DNA from 4 places in the Lysinibacillus sp. NPDC093216 genome. Region 4 is predicted to be linked to each of the others. Evidence: riboswitches for the same ligand, from Rfam matches in the RefSeq annotation. Region 4 holds a riboswitch; each other region holds the start of a gene.
What was found. A riboswitch is a leader RNA that binds a small molecule or an ion and turns the genes downstream of it on or off. The one in region 4 is predicted to bind S-adenosylmethionine.
Positions count from the first base shown of each region.

Region 1: linked by a shared signal. The riboswitch ahead of metA (homoserine O-acetyltransferase MetA) and the one ahead of metK (methionine adenosyltransferase) in region 4 are both predicted to bind S-adenosylmethionine.
Region 2: linked by a shared signal. The riboswitch ahead of ACQKOG_RS25080 (bifunctional homocysteine S-methyltransferase/methylenetetrahydrofolate reductase) and the one ahead of metK (methionine adenosyltransferase) in region 4 are both predicted to bind S-adenosylmethionine.
Region 3: linked by a shared signal. The riboswitch ahead of ACQKOG_RS05700 (cyclase family protein) and the one ahead of metK (methionine adenosyltransferase) in region 4 are both predicted to bind S-adenosylmethionine.

Region 1 covers NZ_JBNNVB010000021.1:70,914-79,203, reverse strand. Annotated here, with positions in the region: gene panF (sodium/pantothenate symporter) at 1-1,294, shown strand, start outside; gene ACQKOG_RS19805 (TSUP family transporter) at 2,182-2,964, opposite strand; gene ACQKOG_RS19800 (TrmB family transcriptional regulator) at 3,088-3,870, shown strand; gene ACQKOG_RS19795 (nucleotide excision repair endonuclease) at 3,944-4,315, opposite strand; gene ACQKOG_RS19790 (YfzA family protein) at 4,872-5,171, shown strand; SAM riboswitch class I at 5,328-5,438, shown strand; gene metA (homoserine O-acetyltransferase MetA) at 5,587-6,522, shown strand; gene ACQKOG_RS19780 (endospore germination permease) at 6,598-8,290, opposite strand, start outside.
Region 2 covers NZ_JBNNVB010000038.1:30,872-39,161, forward strand. Annotated here, with positions in the region: gene metH (methionine synthase) at 1-2,452, opposite strand, end outside; gene ACQKOG_RS25080 (bifunctional homocysteine S-methyltransferase/methylenetetrahydrofolate reductase) at 2,445-4,292, opposite strand; SAM riboswitch class I at 4,385-4,483, opposite strand; gene ACQKOG_RS25085 (protoporphyrinogen oxidase) at 4,609-5,997, opposite strand; gene ACQKOG_RS25090 (protoglobin domain-containing protein) at 6,270-7,559, opposite strand; gene ACQKOG_RS25095 (SEL1-like repeat protein) at 8,116-8,290, opposite strand, start outside.
Region 3 covers NZ_JBNNVB010000003.1:199,058-207,347, forward strand. Annotated here, with positions in the region: gene ACQKOG_RS05655 (ABC transporter permease) at 1-417, opposite strand, end outside; gene ACQKOG_RS05660 (ABC transporter ATP-binding protein) at 434-1,267, opposite strand; gene ACQKOG_RS05665 (hypothetical protein) at 1,465-1,641, opposite strand; gene ACQKOG_RS05670 (hypothetical protein) at 2,245-2,655, opposite strand; gene ACQKOG_RS05675 (hypothetical protein) at 2,615-3,016, opposite strand; gene ACQKOG_RS05680 (aldo/keto reductase) at 3,245-4,090, shown strand; gene ACQKOG_RS05685 (winged helix-turn-helix transcriptional regulator) at 4,172-4,555, opposite strand; gene ACQKOG_RS05690 (MFS transporter) at 4,666-5,850, shown strand; gene ACQKOG_RS05695 (hypothetical protein) at 6,005-6,421, shown strand; SAM riboswitch class I at 6,568-6,672, shown strand; gene ACQKOG_RS05700 (cyclase family protein) at 6,773-7,510, shown strand; gene ACQKOG_RS05705 (DedA family protein) at 7,563-8,159, opposite strand.
Region 4 covers NZ_JBNNVB010000031.1:23,411-31,700, forward strand. Annotated here, with positions in the region: gene ACQKOG_RS23280 (TIGR01212 family radical SAM protein) at 1-339, shown strand, start outside; gene ACQKOG_RS23285 (class I SAM-dependent methyltransferase) at 336-914, shown strand; gene ACQKOG_RS23290 (superoxide dismutase) at 1,130-1,768, opposite strand; gene ACQKOG_RS23295 (alanine/glycine:cation symporter family protein) at 1,929-3,431, opposite strand; gene ACQKOG_RS23300 (alpha/beta hydrolase) at 3,559-4,365, opposite strand; gene ACQKOG_RS23305 (gamma carbonic anhydrase family protein) at 4,502-5,020, shown strand; gene metK (methionine adenosyltransferase) at 5,179-6,375, opposite strand; SAM riboswitch class I at 6,736-6,855, opposite strand; gene pckA (phosphoenolpyruvate carboxykinase (ATP)) at 7,628-8,290, shown strand, end outside.

The sequences.
Region 1 (8,290 bases), on a different contig from region 4:
GACAATGATTGCTACGTACGGTAGTGCAAGTAGCTTTATTGGTGGTCCAGGCGTTGCTTACACGAAAGGGCTTGGCTGGGTATTACTGGCGATGGCGCAGCTTCCTGCAGGTTATTTTGTTTTAATGATTTTAGGGAAGAAATTTGCTATTATCGCAAGACGTTATCAAGCCATCACGTTAATAGACTTTTTACGAGAACGCTATAAGAGTCATGCCATTGTCATCCTATCAGCCATTAGCATCATCATCTTTTTATTTTCTGCAATGATGGCACAATGGGTAGGTGGTGCTCGATTAATTGAATCATTAACTGGCTTAAACTACACAACTGCACTCTTTATTTTTGCGATTTCCGTATTGGTTTATGTTATTATTGGGGGCTTCCGTGCGGTTGCATTGACGGATACTGTGCAAGGCTCGATTATGGTCATTGGAACGATTATTTTATTAATTGGGACAATCATCGCTGGTGGAGGAATCGATAATATTATGACCTCACTTGTCGCTGAGAATCCGAATCTTGTGTCTCCATTTGGAGCAGAAGGTGAATTAACGCCATTATACGTTTCTACATTTTGGATTTTGATAGGTGTCGGAGTTGTGGGGCTTCCACAAATCGCAGTTCGTGCTATGAGCTATAAAGATTCAAGAAGCATGCATTTAGCCATTATCATTGGCACTATTGCCATCGGGACAATTATGTTTGGGATGCATCTAATCGGTGTTTTAGCACGACCAGTGATACCAGGTATTGAGATTGGTGATAAAGTTATGCCACTGCTGACATTAAAAGTTTTGCCGCCATTTTTAGCTGGCATTGTTTTAGCTGCACCAATGGCAGCTACGATGTCTACAGTTAATGCGCTACTAATGCTTGTTAGCTCTACAGTAGTGAAAGATATTTACTTAAATTATATAAAACCAACAGCGAATGATACGGAAATTAAGCGTGCGAGTTTTATTGTTACAGCAGTGATTGGTTTAGTTGTTATTGTTTTTGCACTAAATCCACCTGATTTATTAGTATGGCTTAATTTATTTGCTTTTGGAGGACTTGAAGCAGTCTTTATTTGGACAGTTGTATTAGGACTATATTGGAAAAAAGCCAACAAATATGGTGCGATTTCCTCAATGATTTCGGGTATGACCTTATATATTATCATTGATCGTTTTTATCCTTCTGTCTTTGGCATGCATACTGTGACAATTCCAATAGTCGCTTCATTATTGATATTTGTTATTGTTAGTTTATTAACAAGTCATAAATTTAAAGATGAAAAGTTGTTTATTTAAATTAGAGAACGCCGTAGAGTGAATGTCTACGGCGTTTTATACTGTAGAAAATAAGCAAAACGCATAGAATGTTCGGAATGATGGATAGACTGTCAAAAATTTTGGATAGAACGTTCAAAATGACGGAAAGACCCTCCTGAGTGACGGATGGAACCTCCGAGGTGGCGGATAAAACCACTGAAATCACGGAAAGAACTTGAAGTGACGGAAAGACCACCCGGAGCGACGGAAAGAATCACTGAAGTGACGGATGGAACCTCCGGAGTGACGGATAAAACCACTGAAATGACGAAAAGAACTTGAAGTGACGGAAAGACCACCCGGAGCGACGGAAAGAATCACTGAAGTGACGGATGAAACTTCCGAAGTGACGGATAAAACCACTGAAACGACGGAAAGAACTTGAAGTGACGGAAAGACCCTCCCGGAGCGACGGAAAGAATCATTGAAGCGACGGATGGAACCTTAGAAGTGACGGATAAAATTACTGAAACGACGGAAAGAACTTGAAGTGACGGAAAGACCACCCGGAGCGACGGAAAGAATCACTGAAGCGACGGATGGAACCTCCGAAGTGACGGAAAGAACCACTGAAGCGAGGGAAGGATCCTCCAAATAATGGCTAGAATCACAAAGTCGTGGATAGAACCTTCGAAATCGTGGATAGAGCGTCCAAAATCGTGGATAGAATCCCTGGATTGATGGATAGAAAGTTCAAAGTGACGGAAAGACCCCCCGGAACGACGGAAAGACCACCCGGAGCGACGGAAAAAATCACTGAAGCGACGGAAAGAACCTCCAAAGTGACGGATAGAACAACTGAAACGACGGATAGCCTCTCCGATATGAAGGGTGGAATGCCCATAGAAAGCTAAAACGCCGTAGAGCTAGATATCTACGGCGTTTTTTATGTAATCATAAGCATTTTTAGTTAACAAAGTAATCGTTACGATAATAAATAATACGCGAACAAAGCCGCTACCTTTTTTAATCGCCATGCGTGAGCCTACGAGCGCACCGGCAATTTGAGCGATACCCATTAGTAAACCGTAGACATAATAAATCTGACCTAAGTAGGCGAACATTAAAAGACCAGCAAAATTACTTGCTAAGTTTAGAAATTTAGCATTTCCTGCAGCCTTTAAGAAATCGAAGCCGACTAATAAAAAGCTAAAAATTAAAAATGAGCCAGTTCCTGGACCAAGAAACCCATCATAAAAACCAATTGTAAATAACAACAGCATGAATAAAACTAAGTGTGTAAACTTTAAATTTTTGACTGAAGCTACTGAACCCCAATCTTTTTTAAAGATGGTATAGACTGCAACAGCAGCAAGCATTATGAGCATGAGTGGTTTTAGTAATTCAGGATTGATTAAATGGACAGTCCAAGCCCCAAAAAGTGATCCTATAAAGGCTAGGGGAAAGTATTTGATAACTGACCGAATTTCTAGCTGACCAGAACGATAAAAAGAAATGGTTGATGTCAAAGAACCCATAGTGCCGGCAAGTTTATTGGTTGCTACGGCTGCTGCTGGATTTAAACCAGCAAACATAAGGGCAGGTAAAGCAATTAAGCCTCCACCTCCAACGACCGCATCCACAAAGGCGGCTAAAAATCCAAAAGATATTAATAATATGACTACATTTACATCTAATTCAAATAGCATGTGTGCACCTCTCAATAGTTACTACTGAAATAGTAACTAAATTTCGCGAGGCTGTAAAGACTAATTTTTTCGTTGGCTTATCTTCATAGGCTTATCTTATAATAGAGGTAATGGAGGGATTCGATGGAATTATTAATCGCCCAATTAAAAGAATTGGGATTCACAGAATATGAAGCAAAGGCCTATACTGCACTTGTCCAAAATAGTCATGTTAGTGCCTATCAAGTAAGTAAAAACTCCGGTATCCCTCGTGCAAGAATATACGACATACTTGATGTACTTGTTGAAAAAGGGTTAGTATTGAAAGAAGAAACGGCAGATCAAACGACATACTCTTCCATTCCTGTCGCTGTGTTTTTACAACAAATTCAACAACGTTGGCAGTCAAATTTCACATCGATTAGTGATCAATTAGAAAAATTAGAGGTAAAAGAGCAGGAAGCGGAGCATAAGGTTGTCACATTAAAAGGCAAAGAGGCAATCGTTAATTATTGTCAGTCTTTATTAAAAAAGGCGGAGAAAAAAGTCATATTATCAATGTGGGAAGATATGTATGAAGAATTGCGGGAAGATATACATGAGGTAGCGAAGCATATCCCTGTTCATGGAATTACCTTGTATGTGGAGGACCATTTAGCTTCCGTTGACCAACACCGTATCACTCGCTATACGAGGAATGCGTCTACACCTCATTGGTTTATTTTATCGGTAGATGGCAAGCAAATGATTTATGGTCACTCTCCGTCAAATCAGGAAACGGCTTTTATTACCAATGATCCTGTTCATATCTATTTATTAGAGGATTATATATGGCATGACGTGCTTATTAATCGCCTTTTAAAGCGTGATGATACGGAGCTTGAGGAATGGATTACTAAAGAACGTAAAGCATTTTTCTTAGAATGAAAGTATTGAAAAAGAATCTGCAAGCCGTCATGTACATTACAGAAGGCGAGCAGATTCTTTTTTTCGTTAAATATTAATAAAATACTTTATCAACATTGTATTTAGAGCGGAATGAATTGATCGCGTATGTTTCGTAAATTTCACGTTCCATTGGATCTTCCACTTCATACACTTCAATTTTGAAAATTTCATTACGGTGATTTTTCATCGGTGACACATTGTCCTCGAAATGCTTTTTAATACGTTGACGAATTTTACGTGCTTTACCGACAAATAATAGTTCGTTCTCTTCATTGTAGAATAAGAAAATACCACCGTTTTCACGTGTGATTTTATGGAAATCAATAAAACCATGGTACGGTGTGATTGGTACATCACCTGGCTTTAAATCTTGTTCGCGTTGGCGAATTACTAAATCTGGTTTTGGAAATTCAATTTTAATCAAACTATTCACGTTCCTCTCTGTTACTAAAGGTATATGTTAACATAATTACAGCTTGTTTACCATAAAATATGTAGACATAGTTTCAAGATTAGTGTTAAACAAATTACATAATGACATGCATGGTTAATAACAAAATATTCTATGTATTATTGATATTCTTAATTGTTCATGTTACAATTCTTTTTAATTAAATAATCTCATCATGAGAAATTGAGGGATTGTTTTAGAAACCCAGTCGTACCAAGGGTTTGAAGTGCATGATAAGATGTTGAGTAGATTAAAGTTTATTTGTTATTAATAATACACTTCTTATTGTCTATTAATTTAGATGAGGAGAGGTGTATTTTTTTATGCTGTTAAAGTTTGCTTATGATGATTTTATTGCAGACAGAAAATTCAACAATACGACTCAAGCAAATATCAATAGTTACAAATACATGATTAAGCCGTTCATCGACAAATATAATTGATAGGATTATCTAAAAAAGAGAATATATGTTTAATTTTGAAACTTATTCCTGAATTTTACGTATAACAATTAGAGGGGGGATATAACTTGGCTAATAAACAAAAAAATCCAATTCCATTTTTGAAAAAGACTTGGGTGTCTTCTATTGGTGTATTTTTATTGTCACAGATAATCTTTATTACGTGTGAAGCAACAGGATGGATACCTAATTATAGAGATATTGGCGGAACGTTTATTGGAAGAATTACGGAAACTTCAATTTTCAAAGAGTGGTTTACTTTTTATGAAACACCAAATTTCAATTTACTTACTATCTTTTTTGGCATCTTTCTTGTGTTTGGAATAATAGAGGCGATAAAAAGTGTTTTTTCACCAAGGTCTACATAAGTAAAGACTATAGCAAAAGTATCACTAGGGTGTAAAGATAAATAACTAAACTATAATTTCCCTAAAAACATAATGACATGCATGATTAATAACAAAATATTCTATGTATTATTGATATTCTTAATTGTTCATGTTACAATTCTTTTTAATTAAATAATCTTATCATGAGAAGTTGAGGGATTTGGCCCGATGACGCTTCAGCAACCTCTAACGAGAGTTAGAAAGGTGCTAATTCCAGCAAAGGATTTGTCCTTTGAGAGATAAGAGTGAACGTGGAAAAATCCTTCTCATTCTATCTCATATGGAATGAGGGGGATTTTTTAATTTCATCGTTTGACATATTGAACTTTGCGCAGGGCCCGTGCATTGATTAATTGATTTTAACAGAGAGAAATAACAGAGAGGGGAATGCAAGATGCCAATTAATATTCCGAAAAACTTACCAGCTGGAGAACATTTACGTGAGGAAAAAATCTTCGTAATGGAAGAGGACAGAGCGAAAACTCAACAAATTCGTCCGTTAAATATATTAATTTTAAACTTAATGCCAGAAAAAGAAAAAACAGAACTGCAATTACTTCGTTTATTGGGGAATACACCATTACAAGTGAATATTACATTTTTAAATACAGCTACGCATGAATCAAAAAATGTTAGTAAATCACATTTACAGTTATTTTACACGACTTTCAATCAAATTCGTCATCGCCGCTATGATGGCATGATTATTACGGGTGCACCAGTAGAAAAAATGGAATTTGAAGAAGTGAACTACTGGCAGGAAATTTCTGAAATTATGGATTGGTCCAAGACAAACGTAACATCGGTTTTACATATATGTTGGGGTGCACAGGCAGCGTTATATCATCATTACGGTATTGGTAAAATTGGGCTGCCTGCTAAATGCTCAGGTGTATATTCGCATGTTATTACGGATTTAACAGTGGACTTAGTACGTGGCTTTAGTGATTCATTTACTGCACCACATTCACGTTATACATCCGTATCAATTGATGAAGTACTTAGCCATCCCGATTTACGATTACTATCTTATTCTGAAGATGCTGGTGTTTTCATTGTGCAATCTAAGGATAATAAAAACATTATGATTACTGGTCATCTTGAATATGATGCAACAACTTTAGCTGATGAGTATAGTCGTGATGTTGCGAAAGGATTAGATATTGATGTACCAGTAAATTATTTCCCACATGATAATCCTGCAAATGAACCGATTAATACTTGGCGCGCCCATACACATTTATTATTCTCGAATTGGTTGAACTACTATGTTTACCAAGAAACACCATACGAATGGGATTTTGTCGATCAGATTGAATATCATATTTAAAACCGCTCAATTACAATAAAGAAAAATGATGACTTTGATATTTCAGGGTCATCATTTTTTCACGCCATTATGCTGTTAATTTTCTGATGAATTTTTATTTCTATCACTGCTTGGAGTATTGCCGGTATCGCTATCATTCTGTGTAGTATTGTTGCTACTATCACTCTGCGAAGGATTTTCGCTGTTACTTGCACTTTGAGTAGAATTATCGTTATTACTACTACTTTCATTTTGAGTAGTATTACCGGCATTGCTACTACTTTCATTTTGAGCACAATTATCAGTATTACTATTACTTTTTTGTGTAGCTTTTCCGCCATTGTTACTTGCACTTTGAGTAGAATTATCGTTATTATTACTACATTCATTTTGAGTAGTATTACCGGCATTGCTACTACTATCACTTTGAGTAGAATTATCGTTATTACTAATACTTGTACTTTGAGTAGCATTTCCGTCATTGTTGCTACTTTCGTTTTGAGTAGAATTATCGTTATTACTACTACTTTCATTTTGAGTAGTATTACCGGCATTATTGCTACTTTCACTTTGTGTAGCATTTCCACCATTACTGCTACTTCCACTTTGAGAAGAATTCCCGCCATTGTTGCTACTATTACCCTGAGTAGAGTTTTCGTCATTACTATTACTTTCACTCTGTAAAGAGTTTCCGCCATTGTTGCTACTATCATTTTGAGTAGAATTACCGTTATTACTACTACTTTCACCTTGAGTAGCATTTCCGCCATTACTGCTACTATCACTCTGAGTAGAATTACCGTTATTACTACTACTTTCACCTTGTGTATCATTTCCAGCATTGCTACTGCTATCACTCTGTGAAGAATTATCGTTATTAGTATTACCTGCACCTTGAGTAGCATTACCGTTATTACTACCATTTTCATTCTGTGTACTACAATTACTTTTTGTATTATTACCGTTGATTTTGCGAATCTTCGCGACAAGTAGTAAAACTAATGGTAATAAGATAGCGAAAATAAAGGAAAAAATAGGCCAGGTTTCTTTATTGTAAATTTCTGAATGAATGATACTAGGATGAACAATTTGTGAAAGTCCAAGGATAATCATTCCGAATGGAAAAATGAGCGGTCGATGATTGTTAATTTTACATATTTGTGCGATGCCGATGACCCCAGCGTAAAAAAACATAAAAGTTTTAATATAAATTGATATTATCCACATTGCTGCCATAATAACTTCAATACGCTGCAAAAAATTCCCGATTGAAATTCTTTGGGCTAATGAATAGCTAGGAAATGTCCTAGAAGCAGTATTTGTTGGACCTAGGACAAGGATAGCCAGTGTGATGATAGCAATTAAGACAATCCCTCCAAGAATTGTGCCAATGTAAAAACCTTTTTGGGCTGATTCATGGACGTTAACAGAAGAAGGAAAAATCATTAACAATATGACAAGTGGCAATGAAAAAATACTCATTAATCGAATAATACTAAAGAATAATGATTTTGCTGGTACTTCCATTATTGGCTGTAGATTTTCCATATGGACGGATGGTGAAATACAAACTACAAAAAAAATAAAAATTAAAATAAACATTGCGAATAGTATTTCTGCAGAACGGGCAAAAACTTCAATTCCTAGAAATGCTGCATAAATAATGATAATACTGAACAGAAAAGCAAAGGCCATCATAGGTGTTTCTGGCATAATTTCTGTTTTCATGAAAATGCCAATGAAATATAATAATTCACCAGCAGAAAGAAAGGATAGAATAATAAAGCCA
Region 2 (8,290 bases), on a different contig from region 4:
CATTATATTCGCCAGCAATTTTTGTTTCAGTAAAGCGACGGGATAATGCCGCTCCCCCTACTAAAATAGGTACGTCAATTCCCGCTTCTTTAAAATCCTGAGCTGTAATAACCATTTGCTGTGCTGATTTTACAAGTAAGCCTGAAAGCCCGATGAAATCTGGCTTCTCCTTGCGAATCGCTTCTATTAATTGGGAAGGTGTTACTTTGATACCCAGATCAATGACCTTAAAGCCATTATTACTTAAAATAATATCGACAAGGTTTTTCCCAATATCATGCACATCGCCTTTTACAGTTGCAAGAACCATCTTCCCCTTGCCAGCACTCTCTTCATCTTTCTCCATAAATTGCTCTAAATGTGCTACTGCTGCTTTCATAACCCCTGCTGATTGTAATACCTCTGCTACGATGAGCTGATTATCGTTAAATAAGCGGCCAACCTCTGCCATTCCATCCATTAAAGGTCCATTAATAATAGCAAGCGGCGTTTCGAAAATTTCACGAGCAGCCTCTAAATCCTCAATAAGCCCTTCCTTTGTACCTTCTAAAATATAGTAAGCTAAGCGACCTTCTACTGTTTTAGGGATATCTTCCTCTGTTTTTTCCTTCTTTTTATCGCGATAGAAATCCGTGAAGACGGCTAATGTCTCATCATTTGTATGAAAGAGTAAATCATTTGCTAGCTTAATCTCTGCCTCAGGAATAGATGCATAACGTTCTAGCTTCTCCGTATTCACAATTGCATAATCTAAACCAGCCTGTGTACAGTGATATAAATACACGGCATTCAATACTTCACGACCTACTGGTGGTAATCCGAATGAAATATTACTTACACCAAGCACCGTTAATGTACGTGGCATTTTCTCCTTAATAAGGCGAATTCCTTCTACTGTTTCAAGCGCCGAGCCAATATACTGCTCATCTCCTGTACCTACTGGGAACATTAATGGGTCAAAAATAATATCTTCAGGAGCAATACCCCATTTTTCTGTTAACAATTTATAGGAACGTTCAGCAATCTCTAGCTTGCGATGTCGATCAACCGCCATGCCTTGCTCATCAATTGTCCCCACTACTAAAGAGGCCCCATATTTTTTCACTAGCGGTAAAACTGCGTCAAAACGCTCCTCACCATCCTCTAAGTTAATAGAATTAATGATAGCTTTCCCTTGAGAAAACTTAAGTGCTTCCTCAATTACTTTTTCATCTGTCGAGTCAATCACAAGAGGTACTTTTACTTTTTTTACAACCTCCTGCATAAAGCCACGAATATCCGCTAGTTCATCGCGGTCAGGATTTGCTAAACAAATATCGATAACATGTGCTCCATTTTTCACCTGAGCACGCGCGATTTCTGCCGCTTCCTCAAACTTCCCATCAATAATTAAATTTTTAAACTTACGAGAGCCGATGACATTTGTCCGTTCTCCAATAAATAATGGACGCATAGAGTCGTCATACACCAATGGCTCTATCCCTGATACTACATGACCATGGGTTGCATCTGGTAATTGGCGAGGCTTTTCGTCCTTTAGCACCTCTCGGATAGCCGCAATATGTGCTGGCGTTGTACCGCAGCAACCTCCGACAATATTTAGCCAGCCCTTTTCTGCAAAGCCTTTTAGCTTTTGTGACAATGAATCAGGTGACTCATGATAGCAGCCTTCCTCATCTGGTAAGCCCGCATTCGGGTAACAGCTAATATAGCCTGTTGAAAGCTCTGCTAATGAACGAATATGATCAGTCATAAACTCTGGTCCAGTCGCACAGTTTAAACCAACTGATAATGGTTTAATATGCTCGATGGAAATGTAAAAAGCATCAATTGTTTGACCAGCCAGTGTCGTTCCCATCGGTTCAATTGTTCCCGATATCATCACAGGTAGCTCTTTTCCCGTTGCTTCAAAGGCACGAGATACCCCCAATGTTCCTGCCTTAACATTTAGCATATCCTGACTAGTTTCTAGCAACAGAACGTCCGCCCCGGCTTCGATTAATGCCTTTGCCTGAACATAGAAGTTTTCCTCTAACTCATCAAATGTAATACCACCTGTAACCGATAAGGTTTTTGTAGTTGGTCCCATAGCCCCCGCTACAAAACGTGGCCAGTCGGATGTTGAAAACTCATCCACTACTTTGCGTGCAATTTCTACAGCGCGTTTATTAATCTCTTCCGCTTTCGCACCAAGATCATATTCATTTAATACAAGTGGAGTACTTCCAAATGTATTTGTACAAATAATATCTGCTCCAGCCTCTAAATATTTTCCATGAATTTTTTCAAGCACATCTGGTCTAGTTAGCACGAGATTTTCATTACAGCCATCATATTCCTCGCCGCCAAAATCCTCTGCTGATAAATTTTCATTTTGTAGCATTGTTCCCATTGCGCCATCAAGAATTAATATTCGTTTCTCTAGTTGCTCTTCAATCATGTGCTTAGCCATTTATACTTACCCCTTTTTTCTGTTCATCCAATTGCTCAATAAATTTCATTAATTCTAGCGTCATATCATAGCGTAAAAATGGTGTGATGAGGTAAATACCATTGAAAGATTCCGCTGCTACTTCTACTAATTCTTTAGCAATTGCAATTCCTTCTAGTGTTGCGCGTTCCTTATCATCGCCACAAGCCCTCATACGTGCTAATGCATCATCAGATAGTTTGATGCCTGGCACTTCATGATGTAAGAACTCCGCACTTTTATAGCTCGTTACTGGCATAATGCCTATATAAATTGGTGTTTCTAAATGCTTTGTCGCCTCGTAAATTCCCACGATTTTTTCCTTTGTATAAACAGGCTGTGAAATAAAATAATCTGCCCCATGTTCAATTTTCTTTTCTAATCGAGAGACAGCGCGATCTAGTACACGTACATTAGGATTAAATGCAGCCGCTACAGAGAAATTTGCCTTTTTACGAAGCGGTTTCCCTGAGAACGATACACCTTCATTTAATTGTTTTATTAATTGGATCAGCTCCATTGAAGATACGTCATAAACGCTAGTTGCTCCTGGGAAATCGCCTACCTTTGTCGGATCTCCAGTAACTGCTAAAATATCATGAATCCCTAGTGCATTTAATCCCATTAAATGTGATTGAAGACCAATTAAATTACGATCTCGGCATGTTATATGGGTTAACGGGCGTACCCCGTGTGTTTCTTTCAGTAAGGCACCCATTGCGACATTACTAATCCTTGGAGAAGCAAGAGAGTTATCGGCCATCATGACTACATCTGCGCCCGCCTCATATATTTTTTTTGCACCTTCAATAAAGCCTTCAATTTCTAAATGTCTTGGTGTATCTAATTCCACAATAACCGAGCGTTCACGTTTTACTTTTTCATGTAATGGCTCATAATTTGCTGGCTCTGCCTCACGGACAATCTCTACTTTTTCTGGTTTTGCATACTTTTCCTCGACCGGGGATAGCTCCTCTAAGTACTTTTTCACTGCAGCAATATGCTTTGGTGTCGTTCCACAACAGCCACCAATTAAACGTACCCCCTGATCACGAAGCGCTACAGCTGCTCGACCAAAATAATCTGCCTCCGACTCATAAACGACACGCCCATCCTCCAAATCAAGAAGAGAGGCGTTCGGATACGCTGACATAAATGCCTTCTCAGGAAGCTCTACTCCTTCAAATGCTTGTATAGTATGGTGAGGGCCTAAGCGACAGTTAACTCCTACGATATCTGCACCTAACGCTTCAAGTTTATATAAGGCGTTATTTAAGCTCATTCCATTTTGCAAAATTCCGGGTTCGTGCATAGAAACTTGAGCGATAATCGGTAATTTCGTTTTAGCTCGCAGCATTGTTAAAGTCGCCGTTAGCTCTTCAAAGTCATAATAAGTTTCAAGTAAAAGACCATCTGGATTTCCTGCCAGTAAAACTGTTGCCTGCTCATCAACGGTTGCTAAAATTTCTTCTAACGTTGCGTCACTTTTACGAATACCACGGATTCCTCCAATTGTACCTAAAACAAATTGTCCACCATCTGCCGCTGCTCGTTTTGCAATCGTTATAGCAGCTTCATTAAACTGCTGTACACGAGATTCTAACCCATAGCGGGCTAATTTTATGGCATTAGCTCCGTAAGTATTCGTCTGAATAATATCAGCACCAGCTGCAATATATTCTCTATGAATCTTTTCAATTAATTCAGGTCTCTGTACATTCATTTCCTCATGACAGTACTCCAAGCCGTAGCCGTATAAAACTGTACCAATTGCACCATCTGCTGTTAGAACTTGCGTTTTTAACCTTTCAAGCAATTCCATAAAACTAACCTCTCTTCCCTAATCTTTAAAATAAAAAAAAGCCTTCTTTCATAAAAAAAGAAGGCTTTTACGTCATTTCGTAATTGTTTTCCTTCTCATCTTCGACACACGGTCTTCTGGATTTAGCACCTGACATTAAGTTGGTTGCTGAAGCTTCATAGGGCCAGTCCCTCTGCTTCTCTTGATAAGAATTTAGTATGAATTTTTTAAATAATTAAAAGAATCATATCGTTTACGAACGATTGAGTCAAGACTATTTCACTGAACAAAGGATAATTTTTACGAAATTTATAATATTTTGATTTATATCAAACAATTACGATAGTTTTTCTACAAGTTCTTCACCAATTTTTTTACCGTTTTGAATACATGCACCTATGCCTACTCCAAAATATGAGCATCCCGCTATTGATAAATTTGGATAGTTTTTCTCGAGCTCTTGTAAGAGACCTTGCAACGCTTCACGATGTGCCAAGTCGTACTTCGGCATCTGGTCGATCCATTTTGTCACGTCAACAACAGTTGGTTTTTCCTCAATCCCCAAGCTTTTTCTTACATCCTCAAGAGCAACTGCTGCTAACTCTTCATCTGTCATCATACGCAATCTCTCATACTCAGGGTTAATGCTCTTATAAAAAAGTCGTACAAGTAATTTCCCTTCTGCAGAGGTATGTTTCCACTTGCGGCTTGTCCACGTTGCTGCATTACAAATAACATCCGAATTATGTGACACAATATAGCCTGTTCCATCTGCTGGCAATCTATTATCGGGAACATCAAATCCTAAATAAATCGTAATGGCGGATGCAGTATTAAATTGTTTAAAATAGCCGTTCAACGATTCATCCTGTAATAAGCTTTGTACCGCTTCATTTGGCAGTGCCAATACAACATGATTTGCTTCAATCATTTTACCGTTTGCTAACGTAACAGAGTATAGATTCTCCTGCTTTTTAACACTAGTAGTGGCAATCCCTTTTATAATTTCTACATCCGTTAATGTTTCTTCAAGTCGATCAATTAGTGACGATAAACCATTTTTAAATGAAATAAATTTTTTGTTGGAGGCTTTCACAAATTGTTTCCTGTTTGCATCAAAACCTTTAATAATACTACCGTAATCGTTTTTGTAATCGATTAAATACGGTAAAGTCGAAGCAATTGAAAGTTGATTTAAATCTCCAGAATATACACCTGCAAGTACCGGCGCTATTTGGTTTTGAACAAGCTCCTCACCTAAATAATACGTTAAAAATTCCCCAATCGAGCTTTCTTTTGTAAACCTTTCATTCGGCATTGTTAAATCCTTTAACGCTTCTTTTTTACCTTCCTCAGATACAAGCGTGCTTTCCTCGAGAGATTGTAGGCTCATAGGAATACCGAACGTTGAGTCTGCTGGGATAGCATGTAGCTCATTATTTGTGTAAATATACGAAATACCTGTTTCGTTGTACACAAGATTTTGTTCAAAGTTTAGTTCCTCTACTAACTCCATGACACCTTTATGACGCGCTACAATAGAATCTGCTCCAGTTTCCATGATGAAGCCTTGTTCATATGCAGAGTGAAGCTTGCCACCAAGGTATGTATTTTTTTCAACAAGTACAAGTTTTACATCTAAGTTTTTCTCCTGAACTTGGCGTTGTAAATAATGCATCGTACACAATCCCGTAATTCCGCCACCTAATACAACAACTGTTTTCATATTAACCGCCCCTATTTTTAGTTCTTTATTTAGTATAAACTTTTTTTATCAAAAATTACGTTAAACCCTTTACAAATTTAGCAAAAATGGAGCTATCCAGCACATTGGACAGCTCCATTTTTTTATATTCAAATAGCATATATTCGCTAGAGGCTTTTATCTCCATAACGGAAATTATATATAAACAATTAATATAGTGTTATTTGTGCCTTAAAGTGTGTAGCGCCTTAATAGGAAACAACAATTTTCTTTGCCTTTTGCTTTTCTCTTCATTAATTTAAATTTTGTGCAAAGCTAGCTAGTTTTCCAGCTGAGTTTTTCACTTCGTTAAAGGCAATACCTAATTCACTTAGTACGTCTACTATTGCTTGTACTTCTTTTTCCATCCGACCATTTTGGTCTTTCGCCTCGGTCATAGCTTCTAATATGTTAGTAAATTGTCCTTCCGTTTGAACCATATTTTCCTCACCAGACGCTACCTCTTCTTGAATATTACTAAGCGAATGAACAAGTTTATCTGTCCGCTCATTCGTTTTATGTAGTAACGTCGCTACCGATGTGACAGATTCCTTTGTTTGAATCGATAGTTTTCTCACTTCATCTGCAACAACACTAAAGCCTTTGCCCGCTTCTCCAGCACGAGCCGCTTCTATTGCCGCATTTAAAGCCAACAAGTTCGTTTGATTAGCAATATTTGTCACAACGTTCATAATCGATTCCATTTCCTTTGACATATCTGTCAACTGTGCAATATTTTCCGCTATATCATCAAGCGAATAAATAATATTACTCATATTTTGCGATTGACTCTTTAATCGTTCACGACCTTCTAATGCCTGACTCTCAGCCAAAGTCGACACTTGAAGTGATTTTTTCGCTAGTTGTTTAATTTCCTCTGATTGTCCACTTAAGCGATGAAATGAATTGTTCGTTTCATGAGATATTGTGGCAAGACCTTCCGAAGACTCTACGATTTCTTGCTCTATCGCTTCTTTTCTACGTTCCATTTTTTCATGAATTTGCTCAATTGTGTGCTCAAACGCCTCTAAAACCAATTGTTGCTCAAAATTAGAAATTTTTGAGATGGCTCGAATTGTATTAAGCTGATCCACTGGATGATTAACATGTTCTTCAACCAAGTCAATAAATGACGCTGTTAAATCTTGGAACGCACAAATATACCATTGTGTTTTAAGCCCAATATGGACATGCACTTTAGCAATTTTTATTCGTCTTTGATAAAATTCATCATCAATCGTACCATTAAACATTTCAATAATATGACGTCGTAATGTAATTTTCAGCTTCTCCACTGAACTATGTTTATTAATAATATCTACTAAACTACGTTCAGTTCCAATCATTTCATAAAATCGATTAACAATATTATCAATACTGCCTTCTACAAAAGGTTGAAAGGCTTTTAAATATTGTAAATCCCTCTTTGTCAATTTGAGCAAATCAATTTGCTTTTTTATTGAATGGCAATTCGCTAAATCCATTTTTACAATGTATTGCTTTAAATCTAACGCCGTTGTCTTTCTCTGTTTTTGAAAGATCACACATTTACCCTCTTTCATGCTGTGTACTTTTGAAAAGCTGAGAAAAATTTAATTTCGTCTACCAAAAATATAAAAGATTAGGAAGATTTCATCCCCAACTTTTAGTGATAAGCCATCACATCACTTATGACGCTGATTCCTGCTACGGGCTACAATCAGCTAAAAATTGCAATCTTATTACTAGCTATTGCTTCTAACTACTCTTTCAAAATCACTCATATACATTATACATTTTATAAATAGCTGTCAATTTTCGGGTATACATTTTTTTCCTTAAATTATATAAAAAGTCCCTGTTATCTAACCTATTATCTAAAGCAGTAAAAAAGCTACCACAATACTTTTGGGTAGCCAATTTACATCATCTCTATTTTTTTATCCTTATTTTTTCCTTGTTTTAGTTTGAAATAATTACCGATTTGTTATATTAATATTTTTACAATCAGCCATTTGTAGTGATATACACCTACAAAACACCCTTAAATAAGAACCTAAGACCTGTATACAAAATGTTGATAATCAAATCTAAATACCTATTATTTTTTAATAAAAATACTTACTTTCCTTTCAATTCTTGCAGTAAAATTGCAGCCTCCTCACTTCCTGCTTCTGCTGCAAGTCCATACCACTTTATAGCCTCTTTAATATTTCTAGCTATTCCTTCTCCTTTATTGTAAATGTGCCCTAATTGTAATTTAGCTTCCGAATCTCCTTGAAGAGCAGCCTGTTTA
Region 3 (8,290 bases), on a different contig from region 4:
TGTGATATCAACAATATTCTTAATTAAACTTTCTTTCCCCCAATCAATAACTGTCCCATAGATCAATAATAATATATAATTTAAAGCTGCTAATAAAAACAAACAGAACGAAGCCGTAATAATTTTTGCCCAGAAAAGTTTATTTTTCGAAAAGTTATATGTTATCCAGTTTAGATAGGTACCATTTTTGTACTCTATATAAAATACCGAACTTACTAAAGTACCAACAATAATAGGGAAGAACATAAAATATTGATTATAGAAAATAAAATAAACATCTTTAATATTCGAATCTTTATTGTTAACAATATAATTAATTATATTCATCGCTATAGGTAATAGATTTAATGCCAGTAGAAACCAAATAAACTTTTCTCTTTTTAATTTTAACAACTCATTTTTAAATAATATTTTCATTTTAATAAGCTCCTTCTTAAGAACACATTATTTCCTCATATAAATCCTCTAATGTGTATTTTTCAAAAGTATAATTACCATCTTTAATCAACTTTTCATCATCCCCACTATAAATATATTTATTAAAGTTTGATTCTAAATGCAATTTAGAAACATATGGGTTTTCCGAAAAATCGCTGGCAAGACTCTCTTTATTTTTTAAAGTAACAACATAGAATAGCTTATTATTATTGTTCTTAATTTTTGTAATAATTTTCCCTTTTTTTATAAATATTAATTCATCTGAAATTGACTCGATTTCTGTAAGATTATGACTAGAAATTAATATACAGTTAGTAGGTTTTCTTAAAGAGTTTTTAATCAAATTTCTAACAGATTTAATACCGAGTGGATCTAACCCATTTGTAGGTTCATCTAATAAAATAACCGAAGGATCCCCCATAATGGCCCTAGCTATTCCTAATCGCTGTTTCATCCCTAAAGATATTTCCGAATATTTTTTATCCTTAGCTTCATAAATGTCAAAACCACTAAGGATTTCCTTATAATCTATATTTTCAAGGTTTGTGTATGCTCCATGAAGCTTCAAATTCTCTAACACGGTTAAATTATTATAAAACATGGGATATTCAATTAATTTACCAATATGCGCATCTTTTATAGGTCTATTGTTGTGTAATATTTCCCCATCATAATTAGTTAAACCTAATATAGATTTAAATAAAGTTGTTTTCCCTGAGCCATTAGGACCTAACAAACCGTATATTTTCCCATCTTTGAAGTTAAGATTAATATCTTCTAATATTATTTGTTTTTTTGTTTGTAAATTTAAATCAATAATTGAAATCATTTAAACATGTCTCCTCTAAATATTTTTAAATAACACATAATGTGCCATAAATACCCTACGAAAAATTAGCGTATTATAGATTTTTTCTACACGTAGCAACAGCAAACAGTATGCCACTTGAACAATTCAAAAAGAACTTGTAGTGTCTCAAATACTCATCATCGGCTTACGCAATGAAATTCCTAATTTAGAAATGCTTATTCAGAGTTATAGCCAATCACAAAAACAAAAAAGAAAACAACATAAACGACGAATAAAATTTTTACTATTTTAGACTCAAATACCAACTTACCGTTTTTTATAAATTCATAAAGAAAGACAACAAATGTACCTAACAAGGCACACATAGAAATGACTAAAGCGATTTTTTCCATAAAAACTACCTCCCTCTATAGTGCATTATTGGTTTTAACCATAAACTTTAAATGAGTAATTACCCTTTATTAATAAAATTACAGCACAATGTTTTTTGGATAGAATGAGAAATCTCTCATCAAAATGTTTAACTAAAGCATATTAATATCATGTTCTTATACAGATTTGGATACTTACTCAATTCGTTTATTAACAAATTGAAATGATCTTCAAATTACCTAAAATACATACATTGGAATTTTTCAAAATTTTCGTTTTAAAATACTCTTATTTACAGAATAAAAAATAATTATTAAAAAGTTATTAATTATCATCAAATGTATTAATTTGTATCCTCTAAATTTAGAAGAACTTCAATTAGATCTAAGTATGTAGTCTTTTTAACACCTCTTTTTACAACAAATATGTATATGTAATAATAATTGCCGGGTATTTTCATATCACCAATCACTGATTTCGCATAAAAAACTTTTATACCAGGTTGGTGGCAGCGACCTATCTGAATCCGAAAAAATGTAATATTCCTAAGGGTTAAATCCCCTTCTAACTTCCGCAATCCACTCATGTTGCCTCTGTCCATATACTCTTTGTATAAGCCATTTTCAGCCCACACAGTGCTCCATATTATTTTGGCTTATGGATGCAAATTTCGCGTGACCTATCATTAAACTACAATTTTGTTGAAGAGCTTCGTTGATACGAAACTGTATGAATGCTTGGTGAATCCCTTGATTACGGGCAATTAGTTTCACGGCAGATGCAGCTAATATGGCTGTCCCATCATTTATATACAAGGAGCCGATACCAACATCCTCATCTTGAAAAGAAGCGATATAAAACGACCAACCTGGTTTGTCATACAAAACTTTATTATTCGCTGTGACACTTTCTGCTAAAAATGCTGGCATACCAAAACCTTCAACATAGATATTTCCGTAACGATCAAATTCGGCTTCATCGATTTGTCTTATTTTAATGGAAGAATTCTTTGTTTTCCCTACCCTCTCCTTCATTTAGCTCACAATATAATGTTGCATGAAGATCACTCTGAAAAAGACCGGCGTTATGTAATTTTTGTAGTGAAGTAGCATTTGCGTATTGTGGCGCTAAATCAAAACGAGCTGGTATTTCTCTTTCCTTATAAAAGTTAAGGATTTTATCTATGGCATTCTTTGAACTAAAACAATTACCTTTTACCACATTGTAAGAGGGACCGGGGATATTTTTTATGGAGAAAGCATAGGCACCATCAAATTGGCCAATCTCAACTCTCATAGCATTGTCCTGAATTTCCTTAATTGCATTCAGCCTTGATTCAAACATCTTTATTTCGGTCTTTTCTAAGTGATTTGCCAAGTTTTTTGTTATTACCATGAGTTCACCAACTATTTTCAAATATTCAATTTTCTGCCATTAATTGTAACGCATATAGAAGGCTGAACCACGTAAACTAATAAAAATTTCTTATAGCGAACCATTGATATCTCACAAAAGTTACCTCCACGTTTCTATGAAACTAAAAAGTGCGTACTTTTTTTTGCAATGGCATGGAAGCATAATAAGAAAGCAACAAAGCACAAACGAAAATCGGAGGACAGAAAAATGATTAATCATTTACAAGATAAAATTACATTAAATAACGGCTTACAAATGCCTGGTATGGGTCTAGGCGTATTTCAAGTACCGAATGATATTACAGCAGAAATGGTAAAAAATGCGATCGAGGTTGGTTACCGTAGTATCGATACTGCCGCTATTTATGGTAATGAAGCAGGGGTTGGCGAAGGTATTCGTCAGGCACTAGCAACTACTGGTTTAAAACGTGAGGATTTATTTATTACATCAAAAGTATGGAACGATGGCTTGAGCTATGAAGAGACAATTGCAGCATACGAAGACAGCTTAGAAAAATTAGGGCTAGATTATTTAGACCTATATCTTATTCATTGGCCAGGTAAAAATAAATTTGCAGAAGCTTGGAGAGCACTCGAAGATTTATACGATCAAGGGAAAATTAAAGCTATTGGCGTATGTAATTTCCATGTGTCACATTTACAAGCCCTTCTGAAAACAGCTCGTATCACACCAGTTATTAACCAAGTGGAATTACATCCACGATTACAACAAACTGAGGTACGTTCATTCTGCGAAGAGCACAATATACAAATGGAAGCTTGGGCACCATTAATGCAAGGTGGACTTCTTGAAAATGAAACTATTTCAAAAATAGCTGAAAAATACGGGAAATCAAACCCTCAAGTTATCTTGCGCTGGGATATTCAAAATGGTATCGTCACAATTCCAAAATCTGTGCGCAAAGAACGTATGATTCAAAACGCTGATATTTTTGATTTCTCACTAACTGATGAAGAGATGACTATCATTAACGCCATGAATCTAGATCAACGTGTTGGACCAAACCCAGATGAGTTTGATTTTGTCATGTAAACGATAGCTATGTAAACGTGAAAGAGACTGTCTTATTTTCTTAGTATAGAAAACTTTTTAGACAGTCTCTTTCCAATCTATTTAAGATGTATGCTTTATTGCGATATCTTCATCCCGTTGCATTAACAGAACATCTTCACCTTTTTCTTGTAGCACTTCGATATGTTTTTCACCCCAAGTGCAAAGGATGTTCAGCACAGGGTCCATCTCTTGACCATAAGGTGTTAATGAATATTCAACTTTTGGCGGTACTTGATTGAAAACCTTACGATTAATTAATCCAGACTGCTCCAATTCACGCAACTGGCTTGTTAGCATTTTTTGCGAAATGCCTGGAATCAATCGGCGAAATTCATTCGTACGAATCTGACCATGGTGGTTAAGATGACAAAGAATAATAGGTTTCCATTTGCCTCCAATGACTTCAAGAGTGGCTTCAACACCGATATTATAAACTTTTTTCATTGTAAACCCCCTGTAATATTCAAAAGTAACTAAAAGTACCCTATATAACTTTTAGGCATGTATGAATATTACTATATACTATACAAAAAATCAAAGGAGATATTAATAGAATGAAAAATACAAAAGTGCCGAATGCTAAACTAACATTACTCGCACTTGCGATCAGTGCTTTTGGTATTGGCTCTACAGAATTTATAAGCGTCGGACTTCTACCATTAATTACAGAAGATTTCGGTATAACGTTAAGTACTGCGGGTTTAACCGTATCCATATATGCACTAGGTGTAACTATTGGTGCACCGCTTTTAACAGCCTTAACATCGCGCCTTAGTCGTAAAAATGTATTGCTGCTCGTCATGGTGCTTTTTATTATCGGGAATTTACTTGCAGCTCTAGCACCCTCATTCTCATTACTACTTGCCGGCCGTGTTATTTCAGCATTAGCACATGGCGTGTTTATGTCTATTGCCTCTGTAATCGCTGCAGATGTTGTGGCACCTAATAAACGAGCAAGTGCAATAGCTTTTATGTTCACAGGGTTAACATTAGCAACTGTCACAGGCGTCCCGCTAGGAACTTTTATTGGACAAGTAACTGACTGGCGAATGTCATTCATTTTCATTGTTTTAATTGGTATTATCGGGTTAATTAGTAATACTCTGCTTGTGCCGAGTCAGTTATCGAAAGGTAAACCAATATCTATTCGAGATATCGGGAAAGTATTAGGGAACATACAAATGCTATTAATTCTCTTTATTACAGCAATCGGATACGGCGGCGTGTTTGTAGTATACACATATGTTTCCCCTATATTAGAGCAATATATGGGCTACTCACCTCAAGCAATTGTCATTATCTTAGTTGTATTCGGTATCTGTGTTGCTATCGGTAATACACTGGGTGGTCATTTTGCTAATAATAATCCATTACGTTCTATCTTTATTATCTTTATCGGCTTAGCATTAGCACTACTCGGCATCAACTTCTTTTTAGAATCATCAATCGTTGGATTAATAATGGTCTTTATGATGGGGCTATTTATGTTTATGAATGTACCGGGATTACAGCTTTATGCCGTTCAGCTTTCAGAAAAATATATACCATCAGCTATTTCAATGGCTTCAGCATTAAATATTTCAGCCTTTAACATTGGTATTTTTCTAGGATCATACATTGGAGGAATCATCGTTCGCCACCAATCATTAGCTCATACACCTATATACGGATTCGGCATGGTGATGCTTGCCGCAGCTACTACATTTCTATGGTTACTCTTTGATAGAAACAAACTTTGAAGATTTATCGGAACAATTTCAGTTTTTATCAACGGGTGACTCCTTGGGCAGACGAGACCCTGGAGTGAAGCGGTTCATCGGATGCCCCCAGGAAACACCGAAAGCCTTTGTTGTACATAATATATGGTATCAGCATAGGATAGGAGGAATTTAGTTGTATTACAATCCTTATCCGTATTTTGTCTATCCTAATTATTATCCAACATGGGCATGGGCAATGGCCAATCAACCAACTACTCAACAACCTTTTAGACAGCTAGCAATGCCAACAAACCCAACGAATAGAAGTCCATTTCCACCCGTCAATACAAATAGATTGAAGACTTCTGCGAAACGGATCAAAGCTATTATGAAGCAAGCACAGATACTTACGGATAAAATTGATGAATCCGAGCCATTTGCACATGATCTTATGAACGCAGCACAGCAATCAAATAAAACAGAAGTTGAAAAATTAATCACGTCAACAGGCATTACTTTAAAATTCGAAACGAACTATACACCAGATGGATTTCGAATAACATTTACTGATCAAGGCTGTTGTAAGCTAACATTAATTTTGAATTGGTGAAGAGTTGGCCCTTTGAAGAGGGCCACTTTTTTTGCCTTTAGCATCTTTATGAATTTTAACCTTGTATCCCTATTGAACTTGTAAACTATAAATAAATATGCTAAAGTGTTTGTAATCTTTATTTCTGAAAATTCTTATATTGTTTTTTCTTATCAAGAGAGACGGAGGGATTGGCCCTATGAAGTCTCAGCAACCAGCCTATAGGTATGGTGCTAATTCCAATTGGCGAAATTTAGCCTTGAAGATGAGAAGACTTACTTTAGTTGCTTTGCACAAGAGTCCTCTTTCTACAAGGAGGGCTCTTTTTTATTGTTACATCCAAAAATAATTAAAAGAAAGCAGGAAGATATTATGGCAAACGAACTTTTACAAGCAATTCAACTATTGAAATCGAAAGAATGGGTGGATTTAACACATACATTTGGTCCTAATTCGCCCCACTTCTTTATGTTTGATGATGCAAAATTTGAAACATTATTTTCCCATGATGATGGCTTCTTTGCGCAGCAATTCACTTTCCCTGGGCAATACGGAACACATATCGATCCACCTATCCATTTTGTGCGAGATACACGCTATTTAGAGGAATTGGAGCTAAAAGAACTAGTGCTACCACTAATCGTTATTGATAAATCAAAAGAAGCCGAAGTAAATAACGACTTCACGTTAAGTGTTCAAGATATTCTTGACTTTGAAGCTGAAAATGGGGAAATTGAAACAGGTACCTTTGTTGCGTTGCGTACCGATTGGAGTAAACGTTGGCCAGATAAAGAATCTTTCAGCAACAAAGACGCTGATGGCAATAATCATATTCCTGGCTGGGGATTAGAAGCGTTACAATTTTTATTCGGCGAACGAAAAGTAAGTGCTATTGGCCACGAAACCTTTGATACGGATTCAGCAACAGATTTTCGTAAAAATGGTAAGCTAGATGGCGAATATTTTGTGCTTGAGCAAGATACTTACCAAATTGAGCTCATGACAAATTTGGATAAGCTCCCTCCAAAAGGTGCTGCTATTTTCAATATTGTACCAAAGCCTGAGAAAGCCTCTGGATTCCCTGTGCGTTCATTTGCAATATTGCCTTAAAAGATAAAAAGGTCTGATTCACAACCTGAGTAGGTATTGAATCAGACCTTTTTTACTTTGGCGAATTCCTTTTTTTGAAAATAAAATAAACGATTAACATTAGTATTAGGAACAATACTATAAGATAAATACTGTAGCGGGATAAATATACCCCAACATAACGCCAGTTCTCCCCAAGTACCTTTCCTAAGGTAATAAAAGTAAATGTCCAAATAACTGCTCCCGTATAGGCAAAGAAAGCAAATTTTTTATAAGGATAATTATTGATAGCCGCAATATATGCTGTAAGATGACGCACACCAGGAATAAAATATCCTATTAATAATAATCCCGGCCCTATTTTTGCAAATAATTTTCTAGTAAAGTCAATTTTCTGTTCAGTAATGTGGATTTTTGGACCGTATTTTTGCAATAACGGTAGCCCAAATCTATAGCCTATATAGTAGCTCAGAGTAATTCCCCCTGCCGCACCTACCATAGCGCTGATTAAAGCTGGAATATGTGCGAGGGTTTCTTTATATACGCTATATCCTACATATGTTAAAAATATCTCATCGGGAAGTGGCAGCCCAACAATCCCGCCAACTAGGATAAGAATGATGCCAAAATACCCGTAATGTTCTATTAGAGATTGCACGTGATGCGCCATAAATCCTTCCCACCTAAAGCATAATGAATTTCTTTTTACAGATAGCTTTATAATAACTCAAAGCAAACAATATTATGAGTATTATGACTTTAATACAATTTTCTCCAGGATTTATTATCACTGCCTGTAGA
Region 4 (8,290 bases):
ATGATGGAAACTGCTCGTGAAGTCGCAAAGCTTGACGTACAAGGCATTAAAATTCATTTACTACACCTTTTAAAAGGTACTCCAATGGTTAAGCAATATGAAAAGGGCATGTTAGAATTTTTAGATCAGGACATTTACACAAAACTAGTGGCAGATCAACTTGAAATTCTACCACCAGATATGGTTATTCACCGTATTACAGGTGATGGACCAATTGATTTAATGATTGGCCCAATGTGGAGTGTTAATAAATGGGAAGTATTAAATGGTATTGATGCAGAGCTAGAACGCCGTGGAAGCTGGCAAGGGAAATTTTATCAAGCTGAGGTTGCCAAATGAAGCTACAACGCGTTTTACAATATGCACAACAGCTGATAAAAGATACAGTTGAAGAGGGCGATACTGTAGTAGACGCCACAGCAGGAAACGGCCACGACACATTATTTTTAGCACAACTTGTCGGCGATGAAGGTCAAGTATACGCCTTTGATGTTCAAAAGAGCGCTGTTGATGCAACTCTCCACCGCCTTTTAGACAATGGCTTAGAGCATCGTGCACTTGTTTTAAATAGAGGGCATGAAGAAGTAGCCAACTATGTCCACAAGCCTGTAGCTGCTGCAATCTTTAATCTCGGTTATTTGCCTGGTAGTAATCACGACATCATTACACAGCCAAATACTACGATACAAGCAATTGGAGATTTGCTAAAGATGCTAAAAATCGGTGGTCTTATTGTCCTTGTCATTTATCATGGTCATCCGGGTGGTAAGGAAGAACGAGATGCTGTAATAGATTATGTCAGTCGACTTCCCCAAAAATATGTACATGTATTAAAATACGAGTTTCTAAATCAACAAAATGATCCTCCCTTTGTGATTGCTTTGGAGAAAATGAAAGATTACTCGTTAAGTTAGTTAGAACGTTTCAATATGAGGCATGATTCCGATAAAGCATTGGAATCATGCTTTTTTAACTTCTTTCAGCAATTTTTTTCTGTAGCGAAAGCAAAGCGTCAGCTACAATTATGCCGAAGCATAATTGATTTTAGAAAAGAAAATATCCCCCGATGGCGCGGGGGATAGGGAGGAGTACTTAATTTTTACTTTCATGTCAAATTACCTTAATTAACTTAGTTAGATTTTAAAAGTGTTTGTCGTTTCATTGCATCCACATATCGCTGATTGACTTTATCCCAATCGATAGTATTCCACCAATTCGTAACAAATTCAGGTCGACGATTTTGATATTTCAAATAATACGCATGCTCCCATACATCAATAATGAGTAGAGGAATTTTCCCCTCTTTTAAAGGCGTTTCTTGGTTAGCTGTACTCATAATGGTTAATTGTTCGCCATCCAGCACTAGCCATCCATACCCACTTCCAAAGCGGGTAATCGCTGCATTAGATAGCTGATCCTGAAAATTATCAAACGTTTTAAAATAATAATCAATCGCCTTTCCAATATCAGCATTTGCCTCACCACCGCCATTGGGACTCATCAAATCCCAAAATAAACTATGGCAATAGTGTCCTCCACCATTATTTTGTACAGCTGTTTGAATATCTGCTGGTAGCACATCAAGATTGCTTAATAAATCTTCCAACGACTGATTTTGTAAATCCTTTTGACCTTCTAAGGCCGCATTTAAATTATTTACATACGTAGCGTGATGCTTAGAATGATGAATCTCTAACGTTCTAGCATCAATATAGGGCTCCAACTGATCATAATCATATGATAGTTTCGGTAAATGGAACACAGTCAATTTTTCACCTCCCCCCAAAAAAAGTTTCTCAAAGGAAAGATAATTTCCTTAAGACAAAATATACCTTCTTTTTCTATTGCCGTCAATAGAAATTTTTTATAAAACAAAAAAGCTATCTAATAGAATGTTAAATTCTATTAGATAGCTTTCTCTTTATTGTCTATTTATTTTTACGTTTTTCATTATAATCTATCCAGAAATCTGCACCTTTAATTCCTAGTTTACGAGGATCAAAAACAGGATCTTTTCCTTCTTTTTTCTGTTTCTCATAGTCCTTTAATGCTACTATAGCAGGCTTCATAATAATTAAAATCGCTAAAACGTTAATCCAAACCATTAGACCTAATCCAACATCCCCCATCGCCCAAGCAAGATCGGATGTGCGGACTGTACCGTAAAACGCAGAAATTAAAATTGCAAATTTAGCCAGCCATATGACGACTTTCTCTGTAGCTCCTGAGAATAAATAAGCCACATTTGTTTCGGCTATGTAGTAGTATGCCATAATTGTCGTAAAAGCAAAGAAGAATAAGGCAATCGCTACGAATGGTCCACCAAAACCTGGTAGTGAAGAGTCTACTGCATATTGTGTGTATGCTGCGCCTTCTTTAATACTTTTCGCAAATGTGATTTGTTCTTCTCCAGTTAATCCGCCTTTATTGAAATCGCCAACATAAACAAATGAATCAGTACCCGCTTTTTCATCGTGTACATTATACATACCAGTAAATAAAATCATAAATGCTGTAGCTGTACAGATTAATAAAGTATCAATATACACAGAAGCTGCTTGAACGATACCTTGTTTAGCAGGATGCGATACCTCTGCAGCTGCTGCTGGATGCGCCCCTGTCCCCTGACCTGCCTCATTTGAATAAATACCACGTTTAACCCCCCATGCAATAGCGGAGCCAATAATACCACCAAAGATTTCTTGTGCACCAAATGCGCTAGAAAAAATTAATGAAAATACAGCTGGTACTTCTTTAATATTCATTGCAATAATGATGATGGCCATCAGAATATATGCTAATGCCATAAACGGTACAATGATCTGCGCAGCATTGGCAATCCATTTAATACCACCGATAATAATAGTACCTAATAATACGACAATAATAAGTCCTGTAATCCAAGTCTTAATATCGAAAGCGTTTTCAACAGCTGTAGCAATTGCATTCGATTGAACACCCGGCATCAAAATTAACATGGCAGCTAATGCGGCAACAGCAAATATAACTGCAAACCACTTTTGCCCCATTCCTTTTTCTATGTAAAAAGCTGGCCCACCACGATATTCTGTATCTTTCTCTTCTTTATAAATTTGAGCCAATGTCGACTCAACGTAAGCAGTTGCCGCACCGATAAATGCGATTGCCCACATCCAAAAAACAGCACCAGGTCCCCCCATCCCGATTGCTGTAGCTGTACCGGCAATGTTACCTGTACCTACTCGACCAGACAATGCGATAGACATCGCTTGGAAAGATGAAATCCCCTTATCCGATTTTTCGCCTTTAAACATTAAAACAAACATATCTTTAATGTGTCTTACTTGTAGGAACCGTGTGATAATTGAAAAAAAGAGCCCAATTAACAAAATGCCATAAATAAACCACGGTCCCCATAAAATCTCATTAATTTTCCCAACGATTGTTTCCATTTTACCCCTCCAATGTGAAAAAATATTACTTTAAGTCATTATAGTATTACACTTTTCTGAAAATTACAACATTATATTCAAGTAACAAAAAGTTAGTAATTTTCTAGTTAATTGGAGAGGTAATTCACTATTCAATTATATAGCCAATTCTTCGAAGAGCATTATTAATAAAATCACGTATATAAACAAAAATCTCGTCACGCTCTACTTCATGAAATAGATTATGATAACAGTTTGCCCATTCTTTGAATTGAAACTCTGTAAATTCCATCTGATAAAGCCAATTCCGTGTTTGTTTGGTTTCAGTAATATTATCTTTTTCAGCTGTCATAACTAACATAGGCATATTAGGGAATTCAGCCTTCGGCAATAACACTAAATTGCGCATCATTTGTTGTAGCTCGCGATACCATTTCACTGAAACAACGGATGAAAAAGGAACCTCATCCTTCATCTCATCTCTACCTTCTATACTGCGCGTTAGTGATTCTAATGTAATTTCATGGGTCAGCTTCACATTGGCAGTCAGGGCACTTAAACTAGTTAAAGCATTTGATAGTTTACCTGGCAATAGATTTAAATGAAGCCAAGGTGAAGTTAAAATAATTCCTGCACATTCATATTTTCTTTTTTGCATGGTATGTAGTAATAGAGTCGCACCAAGTCCATGTCCTATTAAAAAGACAGGTAAATTATACGAAAAAGCATTCTCGATTAAATGCCTTGTATATTTGTTGTATTCTTTAAAATCCTCATCGTGAACACTTGAATATCCTACATTTACTCCATGATTAGGTAAATCCCCCATGACTATGTGGAAGCCTTCCAATCTAAGTTTTTCTATAAGCCATGCATACCAACGGTGATTTTCATATGCACCATGAAGAATAGCAACCACAGCCTTTGCTTGTCCATCAGCTTCCCATTTCCACATTTCACATAGTCCTCCTAAAAAAATAATTACACAATGATTATATCGTAATATCTTGATCATTTTAATTTTATATTTCCATCAAGTTGCGTATTTGATACGATAATATTACATCAAAGAAAGAAAAGAGGCGATCCTCATGATCTATCCATTTAAAGGTAAAAAACCCAATATTGACCCTTCTGTTTTTATTGCTGATTATGCAACCGTTACCGGCGACGTTACAATAGGTGCTGAAACAACAATTTGGTTTAACACAGTTATTCGAGGAGATGTATCACCAACAATTATAGGAAAAAGAGTTAGTATTCAAGACCTCTGTTGCTTACATCAAAGCCCCAAATATCCACTAATTATTGAAGATGAAGTAACAGTTGGACATCAAGTAACTTTACATAGTTGTACGATTCGAAAAAAAGCCTTAATAGGTATGGGCTCTATAGTATTAGACGGAGCGGAGATTGGAGAGGGTGCATTCATTGGGGCGGGTAGTCTAGTACCTCCAGGCAAAGTCATTCCTCCAAATAGTTTAGCACTAGGCCGTCCTGCAAAGGTTGTAAGAGAATTAAACGATGAAGATAAAGAAGATATGGAACGCATCATACGTGAATATGTAGAAAAGGGTCAATACTATAAATCTCTTCAACCAAAAAATTAATGTAAAGCAGCTCCACGATTGCTTGGGCAACCGAGCAATATAGGAGCTTATTTTTTTCGTTAAAAAACAGCGAAAGGGGCTAAATTAATGTTAAGCCCCTTTCTGTAATAGTATTTTAAAATATTTCCCCAGCTACTTCATTGCTTTAGCTGAATAGTTTATAAACCTGCTTTTTCTTTTAATGCGTCAGCTTTGTCTGTTTGTTCCCAAGGTACATTTAAATCTGTACGACCGAAGTGGCCATATGCGGCAGTTTGCTTATAAATAGGACGACGAAGGTTTAGCATTTTAATAATCCCCGCTGGGCGTAGATCGAATAGCTCGCGTACCCATTTTACAATTTCACTTTCCGTAACTTTTCCTGTTCCAAATGTATCAACTGCAATAGATACAGGTTGAGCAACACCAATCGCATAAGCTAGTTGTACTTCAGCTCGATCAGCTAAACCAGCTGCTACGATATTTTTTGCCACATAGCGTGCTGCATATGCCGCTGAACGGTCTACCTTAGTTGCGTCCTTACCTGAGAAAGCACCTCCACCATGACGTGCATAGCCACCGTATGTATCAACGATGATTTTACGTCCAGTTAGACCAGCATCCCCTTTAGGACCACCAATTACGAATCGGCCAGTTGGGTTGATGAAATATTTAGTATCGGCATCTAGTAATTCACTTGGAACAACTGGAGCAATAACGAATTCTTTTAAGTCTGCTTGAATTTGCTCAAGTGTAGCTTCTTCATCATGCTGTGTTGAAATTACAATCGTATCAACGCGTACTGGTACATTGTTTTCATCATATTCAACCGTTACTTGCGTTTTTCCATCTGGACGTAAATATGCTAGTTCACCAGATTTACGTACTTCCGTTAAACGACGAGCTAATTTATGCGCTAAACTAATTGGTAATGGCATAAGCTCTGGCGTTTCGTTACATGCATAACCGAACATTAAACCTTGGTCACCTGCGCCAATTGCTTCAATGTCAGCGTCTGTCATAGAGCCTTCACGCGCCTCTAATGCTTGGTCAACACCTTGAGCAATATCAGGTGATTGCTCGCCAATAGCAACAAGAACTGCTAGGTTTTCAGCATCAAAGCCGTATTTCCCACGTGTATAACCGATTTCTGCTACAGTATCACGAACGATACCTTTAATATCTACATAAGTAGAAGTAGTAATTTCTCCTGCTACTAATGCTAAGCCTGTTGTTACTGTTGTTTCACACGCTACACGCGCGTTTGGATCTTCTGCTAAAATAGCATCTAAAATGGCATCCGAGATTTGGTCACAAATTTTGTCTGGATGTCCTTCTGTTACACTTTCTGATGTAAACAGTCGACGGTTTGTCATTTGATTTTCCTCCTATTACTTTTACAAATAATATTTGCGAATTAATACGGTACTCATTACCCATGTCAAGTTCGCCCCTAAGGATTGAACTCTCAAGCCGTTGTTGCTGTCGTTGCACTTTCGCACAGTAAACATTTGTTGCTGTCATTGCACTTTCGCACAGTAAAACAGTTGTTGCTGTCACTACGCTTCCGCACAAATAAACAGCTGCTGCTTTTAACACGAGGATTTTTGAAAGATCCGTCATTATAATAAGGAAAGGACTGTATACTTACCTTTAATTCGTTTTTAACAATAAAAAAATCCTTTTCTCACGCTTACTTAACATGAGGAAAGGAATAATGACTTCGTAACCTTTCACTCTTATCGTTCAAGGGAGTTTCCCCTTGCATCAGATTGGCACCAGCGCATGTCGTGAAATAGTTCATGCAGGTTGCCGGGTTTCACAGGGCCTGACCCTCCACCAGCTCGGGATAAGAGTATCCGTTCAATATCTCATAATACGTAAAAGGTCGAACATTGTCAAATATTTTTAACTTCTTTCAGCGGGTGTCCAACATCGTGCTGTTGCTGTTGCTGTCGCTTCGCTTTCGCACAGACTAAAACCCTTTGCTGACGCTACACTTTCGCGCAAAAAACATTGTCAGGCCCAAGCACAAAGCAGATTCCGGACGCATTGTTTATCTGTAGCGAAAGTAAAGCGACAGTTACAATTATGCCAAGACATAATTGATTGTATTCTTATAAAGAAAGTATGGGATTTATATAGAAACAAATTTGGATTATACTGTAATTTAAAACAAAATAATCCCTACTCTCCACCTTACATCATGTGTTAACATATGTGTAACCCTTTACAGCACATTTTGTAGCAAAAGCAAAGCGTTAGCTACAGAACATGTGGTGGATGAATATGATTGTAGCCCCTTTTCAGTCGAAGACAAGCTCCAACTAATAAAAAGCAAGCTAAAACTTCACATCCTGTGCGAACCCCATGTTAGCCCAAAGCTTCCAAACACAATTTTTGCTGTGTCGAAAGTGAATGTGTGATCACTTATTATAAATAGGGTAAAAAGCATTATCAAAACAAATCAATTTACTTTTTGTCGTTTTCTTGAAAAGTAATAAAATCTGAAAAATAATTTCTGAATTAGTATAGATTATTTAAGCAATTGTGTTATACTATTTTTGAAATTAAGAAAATCTCCCTCAAACTCTAGGGAATACTATAAAAAAGGATGGTATTTAATCGATGAATTCAGTAGAAATTGCAAACGAACTGAAGGAATTATTAAGCGGCGGTAACATTAATGTTCAACTTTCAGTACCACAATTAGCTGAAAAGGCTACTTCTCGTGGTGAAGCTATGTTAACAGTAGATGGCGCAGTTCGTGCAGAAACTGGCAAATACACTGGTCGTTCACCTAAAGATAAATATACGGTAGAAGAAGATAGCACAAAGGATAAAATTGACTGGGGCAAAGTTAACCGACCAATTTCTTCTGAAGTGTTCGATAACTTATATGTAAAAGTAGTAAAATATTTAAAAGAACGTGACGAATTATTCGTATTCAAAGGCTTTGCTGGTGCTGACAAAGATTCGCAATTAAGCATCCAAGTAATCAATGAATATGCTTGGCACAATCTTTTCGCCCATCAATTATTTATCCGTCCAACTAAAGAAGAATTAGCTTCTCATGTTGCTGACTTCACAGTTATTTCAGCTCCTAACTTTAAAGCAGATCCTGCTATTGATGGCACTGCTTCTGAAACATTCATCATTGTATCACTTGAAAAGAAAATTATCCTAATCGGTGGTACTGAATACGCTGGTGAAATCAAAAAATCTATTTTTGGTATTATGAACTACTTGTTACCACAACAAGGCATCCTTTCAATGCATTGCTCAGCAAAC